2 regions of the Scytonema hofmannii PCC 7110 genome follow, and region 2 is predicted to be linked to the other one. Evidence: a T-box and tRNA genes for the amino acid it is inferred to sense, from the RefSeq annotation. Region 2 holds a T-box; the other holds one or more tRNA genes.

Region 1 (10,251 bases), 2.6 Mb from region 2:
GTGCAGACGATAGGCAGTTAGCTTGGTATTTTGGTACATTCAACTCTTCTAACAATACTTTTACATTTTTGGCTCCAGGTCCACTTTCACAAGAGCAGCTTTTTTCAGAAAACAACATACTTGCAGGCTTTGATAACGTTTTCACCAATACAGGAGCCAATGTTGGCGGTACACCTTACAATGGAAACGCAAGCATTGAGCGTGTAGACTTTATTTTACATTCTTCCGTAGAAGCCAGTAATGATACTGCTTTTATCGTCCTTGAAAGAGGTGCAGTCGCTGGTCACGATGGTTTCGGAATTGCTGCAATTACGAAAGTGAATTCCTCTGGTAAACCGATAGGCTACGGTTCTGTCTTCATAGTACCAGTAAATACCTGGGGAAAAGTTCCTTTGGTCACACCCATTCCTCAAACCTATTTCCTCAACAATATTGCTAATGGAGGGACAGGAACTGCTCAAAATCCTGCTCTGACAGTCCCTGCGGGACAAACTCTCGGAGGAGTTGTTATCAAAACAAGCCAACTTGTAAGTCCAGGACAGACAATTTACGGTTACTCAATTTTCGGTCCTGATGTGACGTGTTCATCACGAGAGCTAGTTAATGTAAATAATCCCTGTTTTCCATCTGAAACTAAAACTGAAGGTGGGATCGATGTACCTTCAGTTAATCTAGGAGCAGTGAAACTTCAGCAAGGTGAGTAATATCGCGTTCGGATAAACACTTACACTACGTTTGTAGTTGCGATGTATGCGTTCGCCATTAGGCTTGCCGCAGGCTAAACAGCGCAACTACAAACTAATTAGTTTATAAGTCATGAGGCGAACATGATATAAGATGTGACTGAAGTCTGCTTGATTAATTATCGCAAAAATTGCGTCTTTCTTTTCGCCTCAGTGCTTATAGCTCTAATCATAGATGAACTGAGATACGGTCTACTACTCCTTGTGTTGGCAATTACCAAGGTAATGCGGAGTTTTCATACAAGAGTTAAACCTCATTGCGTAAAACCCTAAATGGCTGATTCTTACTTTCCCATGTGCGAATATGTACGTAGAGATGTGTCTTCCAAAAGTACACTTCTTCATAGGCAAGCCGTAAATTACGCTCAAGACTGTTAGGTTCAACATCAGCAACTTTATTAGAGCCAATCGCTTTGCGTAAGCCAAGTGACAGAAGTTGCACTAGATCATGACCACAGCAGATTTGCCAGGGATCGTAACTATTGTTTTTTTGGCTCATTAGCTGTTGTTGCAGATCTTCATCTTTCAAGGAGAAGGCTTGAGATTTATTTTTCACTTCTCGAATCAGTTTAAGCTCATCAATTTGTAGAGTTTGCTCATCAATAAATTTGCTGAATCTAATACCCTCAAAGGTCAGGTTCATCCCATTACGCTGAGAAAGCCAACGCAAATAACCTACTGACATCCCAGTTTCAAGTAATGCTAATCTTACGTCTCGACTAAACTGGGCAATTTTCTCTTCAGATCCAAACTCAGCGACTACTTTGTTGAGTGCTTGTGAGTTGATTAGCATAGTTTCAAGGTCATGAGTGTCGGTGCGAAGCAGATTAGGACTGCTGTATGTCAAAGTTTCAAGGCGTTCAAAGTCTGCATCAATGATAGCTAGAATTCCTTGGAAAGTTGATTTTTCCAAAATTCCTAAAACAGCAATAACACGCAGCTTACTGGAGGGTTTTCCCGAAACGCTGACTAATTGACAAACTACCTTGTCAACAAAGCGCTCGTAGAAAGTTTTGTCGGAACCGCCTCTCCCAATGCTAATCCAAATGTTGCTCGATCGCATCTATCGGGACTCCTCCACCTGCAAGCATCAAATCCGTATTTTTCCCAGCCTTCATCAATTCTTTATAAATATCGAGTAAACTGGGACGAGTCCAACGCGTGAGATGGGGCATATATTGGTAAGTCCAGTTTCCCAGACTCATCAAATCTTTATGTACTTAAAGAGCAGTTTATTTATTACAAGAAGGTTGAGGGGAATACTAGAGTCAATTGGGTTAAGCACGGTGATTATCTATGAATCAAACATCTCCTATCTTTAAGACTTGTCGTTGTCAAAATGTTGCACCCTGCCGGACGAAGGAAGCAGGTAGGCTCTTTCTCTGGTTCCCCATTCCACATACCCTGAAAAAAGTCACCTCATACCTGCAGCAGTTCAAGCTAAAGTATGAACTGATGCAAGAGCGACCGGGTCTGAGTTTGGACTGTAGAGCCGGACAGACCCAAGAAATTGCTCGTAACCTGGCTCAACTCCTTGCACCGAGAGAATTAAGAGAAACACAAGTCCTTTTCATTCGAGGCGCTATCCAACCTCAACTTCAGGACTTTAGTGACATTGCCTCACTGCAACGCTTTATTAAGTTTAGCCAGTCAGACTGGCTGGTTGATATGCTGGCAACAGAGCGATTCACCAGTCACTTCCAACCGATCGTCTTAATTAACGATACATCCCAGATTTATGGATATGAATCTTTGTTGCGGGGACTCGACGAACAAGGCAATTTAGTGCCACCCGGACCAATCCTGGAGTTAGCAACAGAATCCGGTCTTTTGCCGCAACTCGACCGAGTTGCTCGCCTGAGTGCGATCGCACAAGTCCGCCGCCATCAAGTAAGCGGACAAATCTTCATCAATTGTTCGCCAACGGCGCTTTATGACCCCGTTTCTTGCCTACGCACTACGGTAGAAGCAATCGAGCGAGCAGGCATTTCCCCTGAGCGGGTTGTCTTTGAAGTTGTCGAGTCAGACAATACTCAAGATCTAGCCCACCTCAAAGCAGTACTTAGGTACTACCGAGATGCAGGTTTTTTAGTGGCTCTTGATGACCTCGGTTCTGGTTATTCTAGCTTGAATTTGCTCCATCAGTTACGACCAGACTTTATTAAGTTGGACATGGAGTTAATTCGAGACGTGCATCAAGATCTGTACAAAGCTTCAATTACCGAAAAACTTCTAGAGATTACTCAAAAGTTAAATATTCGGACTGTCGCGGAAGGGATTGAGTGCATTGAAGAACTGAACTGGCTGCGAGAACGAGGAGCAACGTTTGCTCAAGGTTATTTGATTGCCAAACCCAGTGAAGTGCCTGTTAGTGCAACCCCTCACTTTGATAAAATCGCTTTAACTGTAGCATCGGAATCTTATAAGCAGGTAGAGGAGCGTGTTCAACACCAAAGTGCGTCTGAGCGAATTGTAGCTGCTGTGACACAGCGCATTCGACAATCATTGGAGTTAGACGATATCCTGCAAACTACGGCTTCGGAAGTACGGCAACTGTTTGAGGTAGACCGAGTGGTGATCTATCAGTTTGAGGCAGACTGGAGTGGGTTGGTTGCTGTAGAATCCCTAGCAGAAAAGTGCATATCTATTCTTGGATTTCACGTCATGGATACGTGCTTTAAATCTACCCATGCGGCTTACTACCAACAAGGTAATACTAGAGCAATTGAAGATATTGAAACTGCGGGACTATCACCTTGCCATGTTGACCTCCTCCGGAGTTTGCACATCCGGGCAAATCTGATCGTACCCATCTTGCAGCAAGAGCGTTTGTGGGGACTATTAATCGCTCATCAATGTAGTAACACCAGACAATGGCAGCAATCGGAAATTAACTTGTTTAACCAACTCGCAGGTCAAGCGGCGATCGCCATTCAGCAATCGGAACTTTACCACCAACTACAGCAAGCAAACCAGGAATTACAGCGCCTTGCTTCTTCAGATGGTCTGACCCAAGTGGCAAATCGACGCTGCTTTGATGACATACTCAACGCAGAGTGGCAAAGGTTGGCACGAGAGCAAGCCTCACTATCTTTGATTTTGTGTGATGTCGATTGCTTTAAGCTTTACAACGATACCTATGGACATCTGGCTGGAGATGATGCACTCAGACACATTGCCAAGGCAATCTTTCAGACAGTTAAACACCCTGCTGATTTAGTTGCTCGGTATGGTGGAGAAGAGTTTGCAGTCATTTTGCCGAATACTGATATTGAAGAGGCCATTGCAGTTGCAAGAAAGATTCAAACCAATGTGAGTGCATTACAACTGTCTTATCCGAATTCCCTGGTCAGTCAATTCATCACGCTCAGTCTTGGCGTCGCAAGTATAATTCCTCGTAGCCAATCATCAAGTGCAGCCTTAATTGCTGCTGCTGATCGGGGACTCTACCAGGCGAAAGCACAAGGGAGAAATTGTGTGGTACAGATGGATTGTAACAATGCTAATGCTAGATCTCTCCTTTAGCACGCAAAAACATCGAAGCCAACACTTGTTTTTTAATTACCAAGTAGCGAAGTTGATGCAGCTATCCGCAGTATTACAGCAGACACAGCTTTGCTTCTATCCCGCTATTTTGGTAACAGCGCTCAGTTCGGTTAAATTTACAAACGCAATATAATTTACATCAAGCTGTTGAGGAAAATACAAGAAACACAGAGTCACATTCTTTTGTGTCCTCTGTGTCTTTGTGGTTTAGATTCCGAGCTATTAGCCTTGTCATGGAAAATTCTATATTCTACTTTAGTGAAACTGAAGCACCAAAACTGTTTGTCCTGGTGCCTCAATTTTAGACTGACTGGCTAGATTTGCGACGGCGAGCAATAACCATTCCGCTTGCTACTAGACCCAAGCCCATCAAGGTAGCAGGTTCGGGAACGGGAGTTACAGGGGGTTGATTTCCACTTCTGTAGTAAACACTGATGTGAGAAACATCTTTAGGATTTTTATTAGTCAGAAATGGGCTGTTCCAGGTGCCAGAGGTGACGCCGTCTTCAAGCATATAACCAGTAAGTGTAGTATTGTTGCCGCTCTTGAAGACGAGCATGACATCATTCCAAGTATTCTGGAACACGCTGGAAATATTCCAATTTCCAGACTGTCCCGTTCCATTACCTGCATAACCCGCATTTACACCAATTTTGCCGCCAAATGCCCAGTCAGTGAGACCAAAGAATTTTTCAGCGTTCACAGTCATTGGATTGGTATTCAGAAAATCTTGAGTAGCAGTGTCGCTGTATTCACAGCCAGTGGTATCTGACACTTTACTAGCAACTGTGGAGGAGCAACTTAAGGTAGCTGCATGAGCAGGTGCGGTAACGAGTGCAGAAACGATTCCAGTCGCTAACAGTGCAGAACCGAATAGTATAGAAATTGTGTTTTTCATATTAGCTGGCTATCCTAGCAATTTGGGTAGTTTTTCAAGATAGTGGGGAAGTGGCAGTTGAACTGTTTTCGACTTCCTTTCTTATGTCACTTATATTACTCTTTCTTGAAAACGAACGTCTCTAAAAATGTATTATTTTTATCAGACTTTTAAAAACCTGACACTTGATTTAAACTTATAGTGAAGTCTGTCTAAAGGTCTTTTTAAAGTTTTTTATTGAAAATTAACCTCAGTATTTTTAAGTATTTTTTTTAAAAAAAAGTAAATCAAATTTGAGTGTTATTACGTAATTTATTTTAAGTAATAAAGCAAAAAATATACTTAAATGAAGAATATGCTGAAGTAGGAGACAAAATTACGTTTTCAAGGGAAAAATAAGCGTCCGATCTGAGCATGATGCTGTTGGCGAAACAAAACACATTGGAAAAAAGCTCTAAATTTAGCGATCACTTCTTCTAAACTAATGACTTTAAGTTGTGGTGGTTGGAACAGCAGCTCCCAATACTGCTCGGTTAAGTTTTGTTAGCACAATTGTCAAAATGTAGAGACGCGCCATGGCGCGTCTTTACAGAGTTTATGACTGAGCAAAATTGTCTTATGCGAGCAGTATTGCAGCAGCTCCCTTCAAAATTAATGAGCAAACCACTAGTACATGAAAGCAGAAGGCGCAAAAGCTTTTTGTCTGTTACTAATGGTTGCCTTATTTACGCCCTGCTGTACTAGTAACGCCAAAGAAGGATGTGCTATTGGCGATCGCGATTAATCCGAAAATTCTACTCATTGAAAAATAAACTAGAATCAACATGTAATAATTTCCCCAACGCTAAAGCCTGTTGTGAACCTATTTCTAAATCCCCATTCATAACTCGATCAACAATATCAGATGAACCAAAAACTTCTACTAAATGGAGAGGGGTTTGGGGTGAGGTTTGTTTTGACTTCGTCAAAGTCTCGTTGTAGTACTAGCCACCCATCTTTAACCATGCAAACACTTGATTGACGGTTAGTGTTAGTTGAATTTCTGGTAACACAGGCAATAAATCATTTCCCATAAGTAGCAAAGGTTGTTGCTCATAGAGAAATACTAAGATACTTAGGTCATCAGGATCAATAAACCATCCGAGGCGACTACCATATTTCAGACAGTGCAGAATGTTACCAATCACTTTGTTGGGTTTTTGTTCTGGTGAGAGAATCTCAATCGTCCAATCTGGCGGGAGTTCAAAGTTATCAGGAACTTCATCCTCGACCAGAAATGGTATGCGTCCCCACAGAAATATAGCCACATCGGGTACAATTGAGCGTTCCCCGAAGCTACACCTTAATTCGGGAAAAGCATAAGCAATTCTTTTGTCTTCTGCGACTTGATTGACGGCTGCACAGAGTTTACCTTGCAAGCGGCTGTGTCTCCCCTTCGGCATTGGCTTGTGAATAATCTCACCGTTGATGTATTCGCTGGCTGGCTTAGATTCTGGGAGCTTCAGAAACTCCTCCAGGGTAGGGCATTGGAGAGTTATAGCGCTCATGGCTCCTAAATCGGTACGAAAATATATTCCTAGTCTAGCAAAACGCAGGCTGGCTATACTAGTCCCTCAGTAGTAAGACGCAATTAGGTAACATGACAAAATTAAAATCCACTCCCTTAGCTTTACTGCCGATTAATCCGAATCAAATCCGTCAAGATGCTATCCAAACTGCCATTGACTTGAATTTTCTCAATCTTCTCGGCAATTCGTTCGAGAACTTCCAATTCCTTCAGACGCAACGCCACGGGGTTATCCTCCATTACCTTGGCGGTATTCAACATACTGCGAGTAGCAGCAGTTTCTTCACGACGACGGACTCCGTTAGCTTGGGCAGTTTTTTCTGCTTCTACAACCTTGCTTAAAATCGTCTTAATCTCACCAGGGAGAATAATATCTTTCACCCCAGCCGAATCTACTTCAATTCCATAGTCTGCTGTTTTGGAGCGAATGTATTCAGAGACACTTCTATCAATTGCACCTTTATCTTCCAGCAACGCATCTAGAGTTCTTTCCCCAACAGCACCACGCAAAGCAAACTGTAGTTCTTTGTACAGGTAACTGGTAATATCCGATAAACCGTTTTTGGCTCTCAGTGGATCTAGAATGCGGTAGCCAGCCGTTAAGTTCAAACGCAAAGGCACTTTATCTTTAGAAAGAATATCTTGACCGGATACTTCCATCGTTGAGTAACGAAGGTCAAAGATTTCCGTTTGCAAAGAACGCCCAAATAGCCACCATGCATGCATTCCTGGTTGGAGTTGTGTTTGATACTCTTGATTGATGTAGAGTAACCCCAGGTGTTGAGCTGGAACTTCGCGAATATGCAAAGAATTGCGGCTCAAAGCTAGAGTTTCTGGCAAACCTGAAATTAACTCAGCAACTAAGCGAGGTGGCAACTTAGCTTCAGTGCTGATGTCAATAACCTCTACTTCCACACCTTGCCAAAACAGCTTGCGACTGCACGGTGGTAGGATGGAAATAACTTTCCCTTGATACCGCACAATTGCTACTTGGTAAGTCAGTAATTGTACGATTTCACAGTAAGCCGCAACAAAGTCGGGATGTTTTTCAATCAAGACATCTTCGAGGGGAAAACTAGGATTAGGTACAATCCGACTAAGAGTCCGCAGTGAAACATCTTTGTCTTGCGACCAAAAACCATACTCACCTGGTTCTAGGGGTCGGACAAAGTTATTTTGCACATAAAGCAAACCAATCTCAAACTCCGAGATTTGGAACTTTTTCAGTCCATTCAAGGCGATTCCGCGTACTTGCTGTACGAATTCTGTTGGTAATTCCAAGCTTTCTTCTAAGTTGAAGACATGAGGTTCTACCTCAATAAAACCGCGCCAAAAAGCCCGTAGTTGATTGGGTGCAATGCTCACCCAATTTTGGCCCAAGCGTACTAAAGCTGCTTGGTTGAAGGCTGTTCGCACGACTAAGAGATGTTGTTGTAACTCGGAACTGTGGTTTCGCAGCAAAAGTTCGAGGTTCTCAATCTTGGCTTCTGGTTGGTTGAGGTCATAGGTTTTGACTTGCCAATGGCGTCCGATATATCTGTAAGTACCGGGCTGCAAAATTTTCTTAAAATCACTTCGGTGATATAAAATTCCGATTTCGTTAGGTTTGATATAAAACGTTTTCCACATAATACAGTGACCAGTGACCAGTAACCAGTGACCAGTGATTAATTGAAACTCTACAAGTATGGGTGTTTACAGTTCAGTTGCGGGCAAATTGTGTCTCCAAAACACTGATTAAGAAGGCAGGGCATTACTCTGGTTATTACCAGTTGTAGCGTTCGCTCTTAGCGCAAGCTGTACCCAGCTTATCGCCATCATGCTATAATTTCCCTTACAAGAAAAAACAGCACTCAAATTTGCCGTTGCATTTGCCAGTTCCAGAATTCTGATAGAGAAACTGGATATAACAAACGCTCGTGACAAACTCAAATTCAGGAGAAGACAATTGCACTGGCTCCTTGACTGTGACGACTGAGCATCACAAAGTGACGAGCAGCCGCGAACACCTACATTGCAGAGTTTGTACAACAACGGAGTCGAACCGTCTTGGGATTTCTCCCATACCATATAAGTAAGTTGGCTACCTTAAAAGGGTAGTGTCTTTTGACCCAGACTGTCTTTGGTGGAAAGTACAGGAATCGAACCTGTAACCAATCGATTATGAGTCGAGCGCTCTACCAGTGAGCTAACTTTCAAAGAGGGGAGTTTGATGTAGGATTTTAACCTACGTCCGACCGATGGCTTCGGTTGCTCTAACCAACTGAGCTAATCAAACAGCAAGTAGTAACGCATTGCAAGAACGGTATACGCTCAATCCAAAGGTTGGCGCACCAGTCGGGTATATAGAACCCGAACCATAGTTTTGCTGATGTATTACTATCTTACTACCAACTGTAGCACATTAAAGAGCGGGTGGTAGTGGGTAATTACTGAAAAGTTGACTACAAGATCCCCGACTTCTTTGAGAAGTCGGGGATCTTGACCACTAGTTATGCATTTTGTACCATCCAGACCAAAAGACCGAGAAGTTGGTCTACTGGTGACAAAGAATAATCTGTGAGATCGATTGTGACAATTTTCCCTTCTAACTTAAGAAATCGCCACTGAGTACCACTTGTAATACTGCCGTAAATTGTGTTAGTAGGATTTTCTTTTAACTCATTAAACCTTTGAGCGGCTATCATTTCTGCAACACACTGACCTATTCCTAACTTTAAATCAGCTTGTTTTGCTTCAACAATAATAACTGTAGGAGCTTCAATCTCTAATAATTCCGGTGAACGACTAATGAGAAAGTCACATCTACCATTTAAACCAACTGAAGCGTCTACATCAAAATTTTCACCGGAGAATAAACTAATTTGACGCTTAAGAAGCTTACGTACTTCTAAAAGGACAGGGCTGATAATTAATTCTGAACGAGCTTTCTCGCTTCCAGTGGCGATAGCTAAGGGTAAACTTTCTTCTAAAAATTCCGTTAAAGTTGAGGATGGTTCACAAGGTGATATTTGAGGAAAAAAACGAACTCCCTCAACCGTGGAGATTCCAAAAGCAGATTTCACTTTTCCTATAGAATCAAATTGACTGTAAGGCATACTGTATATTCTTTGGCTCCACTATTTGATTTTAACCGCGATCGCGTATTTTAGTTGAATTACTTACAATAATTTTCAGATTAATAGACCACATGGAGTGGGGGCGGACGTCCTCGCCCGCTCTCTTGTCTAGAACGGGCGTCCTCGCCCGCTCTCTTGTCTAGAACGGGCGAGGACGCCCGTACCACAAGAAAAGAAAATGCTTGTTTCAGTAGTAGTTCACTAGAATTGTTAAGTATTAGCCCTGATGGAAAAACAATTGTTTTTAACGATTGTTGTCAAACACGTTTGTGGAATTGGATGAATAACAAACACATTTCAAATATTATCTGTAAGCATCTTAAGCATCTTAATCCTCTCTTGAACTAATTGGCTTTACTGGCTCGATCCTGTCTGAACGTTTTTGCCAGTCAACTTTTA
Region 2 (10,251 bases):
TGTTCAATGGCTGAGACTCAAAAACAAGGACAACCAACAGAAAATACGTAGGTAGGGTTGAGGAACGAAACCCAACATTTATAGGCATTTGTTGAGTTTCTCCACCGTGAGTCCAACCCACAAAAATTCTGATCCGAGTAGTCCTGAACGTCGATGGAGTAATGTTTAATGGCTGAGACTCAAAAACAAGGACAACCAACAGATCGAAAACCAGATGAGTGGCAGCAAGACCTAAAATCCCAGCCAATGCCTGGTAAAAATTTCGGTATTCAGGGAGCTTCAACTGGAGAATCTCCCCTCAACGCCTACGAGATAAAGGAGTTGTATATTCAACTCAAAGGTTTTTCCAGCGACGAAATGAAACAGATTACCGTGCTACCAACAGGCACACCTTTAGAACATGGAACTAAATATGTTGACTTAATGAACTCCGAGCGCAAGGAATTTACTGCGGGGGAAGATATGAAAGCCGGACCAAATAATCGCTATGTGGCTAAGAAAGATATAGACCGCATACTCTGGAGCAAATTAATTGACGCAAATAACCAGTGACCAGTGACACTTGCATACTCTGGAGCAAATTAATTGATGCAAACAACTTTCCAAAGTAGGAAGAAACTAATGAGTCATTAGATTAGTAGCGAGCGGTCACATTAATTCTGATGGGAGAAGTTAGTTTAGATCCCCGACTTTTTATAAGAAGTCGGGGTCTGGCAACTCCTCAAAATCAACGCGGTCAAGTACTACTCCCTTTCCGGTATAAGATTACCTATCTTCTTTTTCTTCTTCCTTCGTGATCTTTGCGTCTTTGCGGTTCATCTAATTAAGTAATTTTCAAACGGGATAGGAGTAGTTTAAAGTCCAGTTCCTTGGAAATTTCTAAAGCTGCTTTACAGATCCCAAGAATCATTTTGTAAAACCACGCGGTAACCATCAGGATCTTCAAATGTCGCTCCGTTCCTATCCCAGTATGGGTTATAGGATTTTACAGGTTCATATCCATTGATCTTCATTCTCTCAATCGCTTGCTGCCATTCTTGTCGATCTTGAAAGTAAAAAACAATTAAATTATCTTCAGTAGGAGCACGACCAACAGAGTGTCCGTGATGATGGGTAAACTCAAAGTGATATGCTGCCCCTGGGATTCCAAGCATGACACCATCGAATTCATCATGGTTTTTAAAGGAGTATAGAATTTCTAATCCCAAACCATCTGTATAAAATTTCAGTACTAGTTCAAGGTTATCGGTTGGGCGAGCAACACGCAAAGTTTTTCCTTGCATCATAAAAAACCTCTTGCATCGTAAGGATTGGACGCAGATTAGTTAAGAAGTTTTGCTTAGCTTTAAGCTGATAATTAATGGTGTACCAAAAATATCTACCTGCTCGCAATAGTCAGCATTCTCAAGCTCTTCAAAGTCAATGTTTTTAGCAAGCACTTCATTCTTAACTAATTCAAGATGTACTTTCAGCGCCTCTAAAACCACTCCAGATGTTTTGATCCCCAAGTCAATTTTCGCGGAAACTTCAAGCTTTGCCTGTTTTCGTGCATTTTGCAGCAGGCGGATGGTATCTCGAATCAGTCCTTCTTGAATTAATTCTGGTGTAAGTTGAGTGTTGATTGCTGCTAAATAACCATATTCTTCAAGCGCTACATAATTGGCTGGACTTTGAGCTTGAATGAGAAATGCTTCAGGTTCAAAGTGATAAAGTTTTCCATCCAGTTCAATAACAGTCTCCTTCCCTTCACGGATGTTATGGACAATTTTGCGGTTGTCAAAGGTTTCGAGCACTTTCTTAAACGCAGGTAGCAAATGACCAAGCCGCTTGCCCAAAAGTGGCAAATTCGGTTTCACGATATAATCTACAAAATCTGCTGTTACGTCTAAGTATGTCACTGATTTGACATTGAGTTCTTCTTTTAGCAAGTCTTCTAAATTCTTCAACCCTGCAAGCTCTGCCTCGCTTTGAACTCGTACCAGAAGTTCAGGTAGAGGTTGACGTGTTTTGACTCCTGCTGTGGCACGGGCAGCTCGTCCTAGCTCGACAATTCGCATAAGTGTATTCATGTCACGCATTAGGGAATCGTCAATTAAGGTAGCATCCCACTGAGGCCAGCTTGCTAAATGTACGGACTCTGCTTCGTCTGGTAAGATACTCAGCACTAAATTTTGATAAATGTGTTCGCTGATAAAGGGTGCCATAGGAGCCATTAACTTAGCGACGATCGCGAGGGTGTCATAGAGGGTTTTATACGCCGAGAGTTTATCGCGTTCGCTCTTAGCGCAAGCTGTACCCAGCTTATCGCTAGTCGATTTCCAAAATCGGCGACGGTTGCGACGAACATACCAGTTTGAGAGATCGTTCACTACAAAGTCGCGGATTATCCGACTGGCAGTTGTTGGATCGTAAGCGTCGAGTTTATCTGTAACATCCCGCACGAGTGCATTAGTTTTAGATACTAACCAGCGATCGATAGCAGGACGTTCTGTCACCGGAATCGCGCAAGTCAAATCGGGTTGATCGAGATTGGCATAGAGAACTAAGAAACTGTAGGTGTTCCAAAGCGTCATAAAGAAGTCGCGCAACGTGTCCTCAACCAATGCTTGGGAAAAGCGTTTGGTACTGTCGCTTGGGCTTGAGCTATAAAGATACCACCGGAGTGCGTCTGCTCCTTGAACGTTTAATACAGTCCAAGGATCGACCACATTGCCCTTCGACTTAGACATTTTCTCGCCCTTCTCATCAACAATGTGTCCCAGCACGATCACGTTTTTAAAGGCAGGGCAATCCTGTTTGATGCCGGACAAAACACCTGCTTGTCGGTCTGGACTACCAGTATCTGTAAGCAATGTTGCCAGAGCGTGTAAACTGTAAAACCAGCCGCGAGTCTGGTCAATTGCTTCACAAATATAGTCTGCAGGAAAATTCTCTTGCAGGATGTTTTGATTTTCAAAGGGGTAATGCCACTGTGCGTAGGGCATTGCACCTGACTCAAACCAAACATCGACAGTATAGGGAACGCGTTTGAAGCACTTGCCGTTCTTCTCAAAAGTGATGTCGTCAATGTAAGGACGATGCAAATCTAACCCAGACAAATCCCGCCCTGTTAGATCTTCAAGTTCTTTCAAGCTTCCAATACAGAGAGATTCGCTTTCATCTTCACTCACCCAGATGGGCAAAGGCGCACCCCAATACCGTTCGCGAGAAACCGCCCAGTCAACGTTGTTTCTCAACCAATCCCCAAATCGACCATCTCGGATATATTCTGGATGCCATGCAATTTTTTCATTGTTCTCAATGAGCTTGTCTTTGACTGCTGTCGTGCGAATATACCAGCTTTTTTTAGCGTAGTTGATGAGTGGTGTTCCATCCCGGTAATTGAAAGGATAAGTATGTCGGATGGTGGTTTTGCGGTAGAGTAAGCCCTTTTCTAACAAATCTCTAGCAATTTGCTCATCTGCATCTTTAAAAAATGTTCCCGTATAAGGACTTTCACCTACGGGCGCATCAAGCAATTTCACATCGGGGTACACTTTACCCAGCAGATCTACAGAGAAGAGCATGGGGAGGTTGTGCTTGCGTCCAAGATCGAGGTCGCCGTATGCAGTGGCAACATGGAGGACTCCTGTTCCATCGTCAATGGTCACTTGTTCATCTAAAATCACGCGGAAACCTTGAGAGAGGTTTTCCCCTTCTGGAACACGACCGCGTAAGATCGGGCTGTATTGTAGGTTAACGAGTTCCTTGCCTGAGAAAGTTTTTAGCGTTTGGTAATTATTTTCACCAAAGACATCATTGGCGCGATCGCAAGCCAGAATGTAGAGGTCTTTTTGGTCTGGATTGCGTTCGCTCTTAGCGCAAGCTGTACCCAGCTTATCGCTCTTAGCGCAAGCCGTACCCGGCTTATCGCTAGTTGCTGCTTCAAACAAACCATAGGTAGCATCACCTCTGACTGCAAGGGCAACATTTGCAGCCAGCGTCCACGGAGTTGTCGTCCAAGCCAAGATATAGACGGGGCGTTCTCCAGATTCAACAATGTTACTTTCTATAAGTTGAGTCAGATGTGCTGGAAATTTGGGATATACGGAGGGGTCTTCCACATTCTCTTGATATCCTTGCGCCACCTCATGGTCTGAGAGGCTGGTGTTGTTGCGCGGACAGTGCCAAGTTGCGCGATAATCTTCAAAGAGAAGACCTCGTTCCCACAGGGATTTCATCAACCACCAGCAAGATTCAATGTAGCTGTTTTCATAGGTGATGTAAGCATTGTCTAAGTCCAGCCAGTAGCCAATGCGATCGCTCATGGCATTCCAATCCTGGATGTACTCAAAAACTGATTGCTTGCAGAGTTGATTGAAATTAGCGATCCCAAACGCTTCGATGTCCGACTTTTTGGTAAAGCCTAACTTCTTTTCAACACCAAGCTCGACAGGTAAACCATGGGTATCCCATCCTCCTTTACGTTGGACTTTATACCCTTGCATAGTTTTATAGCGGGGGACTAAGTCCTTATAAGCACGGGAGATGACATGATGCACTCCAGGCTTACCATTGGCAGTTGGAGGACCTTCATAAAAGACAAAATTCCCCTTTGGAGAATTTTCATTGACTGACTTCCGAAATATGTTGCGCGTTTTCCAAAAGTCAAGAATTTCTCGCTCCAGATCTGGGAAGCAAACTGATTGTTGAACTTCTTTAAACATATTTAACCGCACTCACTCTTCACTTGACAAACTAAACGTTTGACATTTGTATCCCTTTCAATGAGGTAAAACAACAGAAATACCTCATTTCTCTACATTGGGACGCTTAGGTGAGCGCGGTACCACCCAACTTTCCCAGAATCTCGCAATTCTGGACTTTATCGCTACTCCCTGACGGGAAGAGCGCTCTGCTGTAACGTGCAGAACACGGCTCTATCTACTCAAAGCTTCCACTAAGGGAGACTAAAACTGATGTTTCAAGCTTCCTGTGGAAATGCTTTTTTCGGAGAGCAGCTCGGGGAGGATTTTCATTTCTACCGTGTGTTCAGGCTCGCACCATCCCTGACTCGCTCAGCACCGACTTAGAAATTACTCGTTCCCTTCATTGCTTTTAGTTATAGCTTTTACATGATAGCATAACAACGCCAATTTGGGCATGACCTGCTCACCAGAGATCTTGCCGCAATAGACATTTTACTGTTTTCGTTGCAGGTTGACCAACTCATTCAACTCATCAAGCAGTTCTTCCGCCTCTGTATCCCCTGTATCTGCTTGTTGCAGCAAGTAGCTTAAAATTCTATTCATCAACGCGTTTGAAACTTCCATTATTCATGCCTTCCACAAAAAAATGACCTTCTCTACTTGAAATGTATTAACGATTTTTCTTATTTGCAGGTTAACGCGATCGCTTAGATGAATTCTCTACCAAAAGACTAATCAACACAGTCAGTTTACTCATCTGAAGATAGAAATGTCTCAAAGCTTCTTAAGAGTATGGCATACAAAGATGATTGTGATTATTTTGATAAAATTCCCTCCGTCATCTTTTAATCTTCTACACAATTCCACATTTAGCTTCAATTGGTATTTAAAGAAAATCTCTCTTCAAGAAGAATGAATTAGCAGTATTTACCGCTCTTCTGGTAGAGAATAAGTCAGAGCGATCGAACTAGACTTATATGCAGAAGCCGTTAGCGTGCAATCGTTTTAATATCGTGGTTGATTCAGTTGAGTATTAAATAGTATTGCTTTCATAACGAGGTCTGAAATTATGACAACGACATACGAAATTCAATTGATGAATGAAGAAGAGGGAATTAATAAAACAGTAAATGTTCCTGAAGATGAATACATTCTTGAAACTGCTGAAAACGCAGGGATGGAGTGGCCCTCTTCCTGTCGTCAAGCAGTTTGTTCGACTTGCACTGGGAAGTTGGTTGAGGGTTCAGTTGACCAGTCAGAATAGTCTTATTTAGATGAAGCTCAGATTGCTGAAGGCTATGTGCTAATTTGCAGTCCAGTACCCACTTGATTGTAGAGCAAAGTACCATTGCCAACGGGAACAGAGTGGGTCTTAACTGTGCAGCTTGAGGCAGCACTGACTGTATTCTCGAAACGATTGCCTCCAAATATTGTGTAATGTGTTTTAAACTACTTGTTCAAGTGGTATAGCATGATTCTGATTAGGATTCGTAGACTTGAAGCAAAAAGTGACTAAACTCAGAATTGTCAAAGCGGCGAATTCCACGGAACAACTTGTTGGGAGCCGCTTGCCAATCGACAATCAGATTCATGACTCTGTAGCTTTCAATTTTGAAGGGACAACTAATAGAGCCTCCAGGCAAGTGAAATATCTGGTGATTGCCACCCAAGCTTTCCAAGAGTTGCCATCCAATTTCCTCTGAAGCTGATGTTACGAGATCGGGGGTTATCTTTTTGACAGTTCCTTGCCAAACGTCGTCAGGTTGAATCACACTAGGGGCTGGAAGCGCTTCTGAAAAACTGTCTAATTGCTCAGAGATCGCTGTCATGTGCTGCAACTCACCGCTTTGTTTGTAAACAGCAGTGAGGCTCGTTCTCCTGTTTTCATGCGTGAAACCTGTTTCAAAGAAGAATTGAGCATCCGCATCTGTGAACTTTATAGATCCCCAGGAAAAGCTGTTGTCGAGAAACAAGACGGCAAAGTGATGCCCCATAAAGGAGAGTTCAGTGCTGGGTTTGACATAAGCAAAGGTATGGAGATCGGTCTTTCCATCAGGAGAAGTAGAGCGATTTTGTTGAACGATCTGGCTACCATCTTCACTGAGGTAGAAGGAGCGAACACATTTGAAGGAATTAATTGAGTGTCCTTCTGGTGAATATTTAGTCCAGATACCATGCCAGTCGCCTAAATGGTATTGACAAAACCTATCCCAGTTTTGGAGTTGGTTCTCCCTTTCAGCAACATTATCGATGGAGTGAGGTGCCATTGTCCTAAGTCTCCTCGCTTGCAAGCTCTAGAATATATTGTTTCGCATTCGGTCTTGATGTCCATATCTATCCTCCAACTGTTTTGCTGACCGTTCCCACTCCTCAAATCAGGTGTTGTAAATGCGTAAGTCAGCTTTTGCGACTCATTGAGGCGGATTCCAGTTTCTAGACCCATACCAAACGTTGACTAACTCACCCATCAAATCGACGTTGAGTTGTTATTCAAAACCAAAAATCATGATGCCCGCGTAGTCATTATCCTTGAGCCTCCGATCGCTGCAACACTGCCATATCCTCTTCATCCAGTTCAACAGGTATGCCACTGCGGATCAGTTCAGCAAAATCCTCGTTGGGAACCATAATGCTAAGCGTATAGAGGCGACCCGTCCCCTTGTTTTCAATCGCATGAATTCCAGTTGGCGGCACCATAACGCTATCTCCAGCGCGAATATCTACGGCTTTGCCGTCACACATTGCTACGCCCTCTCCTTTGAGGACAAAAAACATTTCCGCCGCCATTTGATGCCGATTGGGTGGCGTTTTCCCACCGACATCAAAAATTTCAACACAATACGTCAAAGAAGTACTCGTACTCATCGGATCGAACACGAGCGCTAACCGATTCGTAGACTCCGGGCTAATACGATACGCCTGATAATCATTTGGCGACTTGAACACCGGAATCACACACTTTTTTTTATTTGTAGCCGCGTTCATTTGTATTCCTCCATTTGAGAATGGCTGCAAAAACTACTTGAGGACAAACCATCCTCATCATTTTTATGTAGGTGTAAGTCAAATCAAATTATGCACTTAATTAAATAGAAAATAGATATCTTAATCCTAACTAACAGTTACTTTCAATTCTCGATAATTTAGATATTCAATTAGAGGACTTCACTCACATACATCATCAAATGCCTATACCATAATGATTCCAGAGAATTGAGCATAGTAATTGGCTAGGACATTTAGTTTTCTGTGCGTCAACAATACATCTATTTGCTGTTTTGGAAAAAATGTTGGGTCAGAAAGACAATAGCGCGGAGCGCGACTCGTGCGCTCGCTAACCACTTTCTGGATGATTTCAAGAATTAATTTAGTAAATAGGTATTGAAGAACCAAAATTACTCAAGGAAAAATTAAGTTGTTTCAACCTTTGAGTAATTGTGCTGAATAATGTTTTGAATTTGGTGTGGCGTTTGAATCTGGAAATTATGAAAATAGGTTTCTAATTTCTCTCGTACTTGTTGAATATTTAAGCCAATTGGCAGATGATGTAAAAGTTTAAGTCTAACTAGATGAATAATATATTCTGCTAATTTAAAATTTGGAGAATAGGCAGGAGTATGAATAAACTCTACAGTAATTTGGTCATGAATCTTTAAATTTATTAGATGCAATTGGAGTTGATTTTTCATTTTTTGTTTATGGGTAGAATTATTATCCAAAATGACACTGAGTTTTTTGACTCCTTGTTTAACACAGTCGTTAGTAAGTAAAGCACATTTAATAGATACATCCTCTGTTTTGGATTTTTCTGTTAATTCTAAGTATTCTTCACCTGTTACAGCATCTACTGCAATCATTCCGTTTAGTTTATTTCTACGTCCTTTTTCATTACTCGGTACCTGAGGACGTTCACCGACGAAAAACGAGTGATAACATGCAATATATGCAGCATAGCTAGCATATTCAAATTCTCCGGTTTCCACACCTCTTTGATAAGCATCAACTAGAATTGGTATCGTCTCCCTAAAATGTACCTTCCAGTACATGATGTTGATACCAAATACCGCCTGTGCTTCAGCATTCCCTTTTTTGGTATTCAATTGTTCTGCCAAGCCCAGAGCCAATTTGCCAAATTTATAGCCAAGTTCAATATCTTGAACAATTCCACATAGAACAACTCCGTAGGAAGCATAACTGTGCGGTGTCCAGGTATCATTGCCGTAATTGATCGATAAATTTACAGTTTCTAAATTAAATTCAGAGCCAACACAAGCGGCTAAGCAAAGAATTTGCCGGATTTCTTCTGGCAGTTTCTTCAGCTTGAGTAGCAGCAACTCTACCACATTATCAGCAATATCTTGGGCTTCAATCTGGGCTATGTCCCACTGCCAGCATAAGTGTTCCCCATCAAAAGAAAACAGATTTTCGCTATGGAGCATTCGCAAAAATTCATTGACAAAGAAGGGATTACCCTCGGTTTTACGTAAGACTAATTGGGTGAGGGAACGAACGGTGTCAATCTTGCAATGTAGCGTCTCGGCAATCAATTGGCTCAACGGTTCGGGTGTTAAGGGTGCTAAAATAAGCTCCTGAAGCACTGCTCCTTGTTTTCTGAGTTTCTCCACCGTCAATGCCAATGGATGCGTGAGAGTTACTTCATTATCTCGGTAGGCTCCCATCAAAAATAGATATTGGGTTTGCTCGTCGAGTAATATTAACTCGATTAACTTCAGCGTTGCGGAGTCGATCCACTGTAAATCGTCTAAGAAGATGACCAGGGGATGTTCTTTTGAACAAAACACCCGCACAAAATTTTGAAAGACTGAATTGAAGCGATTTTGAGCTTGGGTTGCTCCAACAGAGGGTACGGGTGGCTGCTTGCCAATAATTAGCTCAACTTCTGGGATCGCATCAATGATGATTTGTCCGTTGCTTCCCAATGCCGTCAGCAGACGATTGCGCCACTTTTGCACTTGCTCGTCTGGTTCCCCTAGTAGTTGTTGTACCAATTTTTTTAGAGCATCGGCGATGGCGCTGTAGGGAATATTACGCCCAAATTGGTCAAACTTACCCCAAATAAAATAGCCGTGCTTTGCCGTGATGGGTTGATAAAGTTCTTGCACCAATGCTGATTTGCCCATTCCCGCGTCACCAGAAACCAACATCATTTCGACGTTGAATTGAGCATTTTCTCGCTCTCCCCTGGCGGCTACTCTGTCAAATGCCGCTAATAATGCGCCAATTTCTGTTTCTCGTCCGTACAGTTTTTGGGGAATTTGAAATTGCTGGGAAATATCTTGAAGACCTAATTGGATGCCATCGATTTGACCAATTTCTGCTAGTTGCTGGGCGCAGCGTTCTAAATCGGCTTTGATCCCCCAGGCACTCTGATAGCGCTCCTCGGCATTTTTCGCCATCAGTTTCAAAATGATCTCGGAAACAGGTTTGGGAATCTTTGAATTCAGTTCGTGCGGGGAAACGGGCGGTTTGGCAATCTGGCAATGAACTAGTTCTAGGATGTCGCTGGTGGGAAACGGCAACTGTCCGGTCAAAAGTTCGTAGA

The links. The T-box of region 2 lies ahead of ileS (isoleucine--tRNA ligase). A T-box ahead of a tRNA ligase gene usually reads a tRNA of that ligase, here a tRNA-Ile.
Region 1: it encodes a tRNA-Ile, which carries the amino acid that the T-box ahead of ileS (isoleucine--tRNA ligase) is inferred to sense. The anticodon was not compared.

What each region holds. Positions count from the first base shown of each region.
Region 1 covers NZ_KQ976354.1:8,477,384-8,487,634, reverse strand. The annotation lists gene WA1_RS35915 (hypothetical protein) at 1-704, shown strand, start outside; gene WA1_RS35910 (DUF4435 domain-containing protein) at 991-1,806, opposite strand; gene WA1_RS57505 (hypothetical protein) at 1,781-1,948, opposite strand; gene WA1_RS35905 (EAL domain-containing protein) at 2,040-4,268, shown strand; gene WA1_RS35900 (PEP-CTERM sorting domain-containing protein) at 4,591-5,187, opposite strand; gene WA1_RS55870 (hypothetical protein) at 5,961-6,134, opposite strand; gene WA1_RS35895 (Uma2 family endonuclease) at 6,150-6,713, opposite strand; gene WA1_RS35890 (slipin family protein) at 6,836-8,362, opposite strand; tRNA gene WA1_RS35885 (tRNA-Ile) at 8,857-8,931, opposite strand; tRNA gene WA1_RS35880 (tRNA-Gly) at 8,940-9,011, opposite strand; gene WA1_RS35875 (hypothetical protein) at 9,226-9,831, opposite strand.
Region 2 covers NZ_KQ976354.1:5,861,139-5,871,389, reverse strand. The annotation lists gene WA1_RS24380 (hypothetical protein) at 169-552, shown strand; gene WA1_RS24375 (VOC family protein) at 891-1,286, opposite strand; gene ileS (isoleucine--tRNA ligase) at 1,326-4,706, opposite strand; T-box leader at 4,802-5,101, opposite strand; gene WA1_RS60180 (hypothetical protein) at 5,181-5,312, opposite strand; partial or broken gene WA1_RS24365 (2Fe-2S iron-sulfur cluster-binding protein) at 5,758-6,018, shown strand; gene WA1_RS24360 (DUF3598 family protein) at 6,170-6,955, opposite strand; gene WA1_RS24355 (cupin domain-containing protein) at 7,212-7,673, opposite strand; partial or broken gene WA1_RS53165 (AAA family ATPase) at 8,099-10,251, opposite strand, start outside.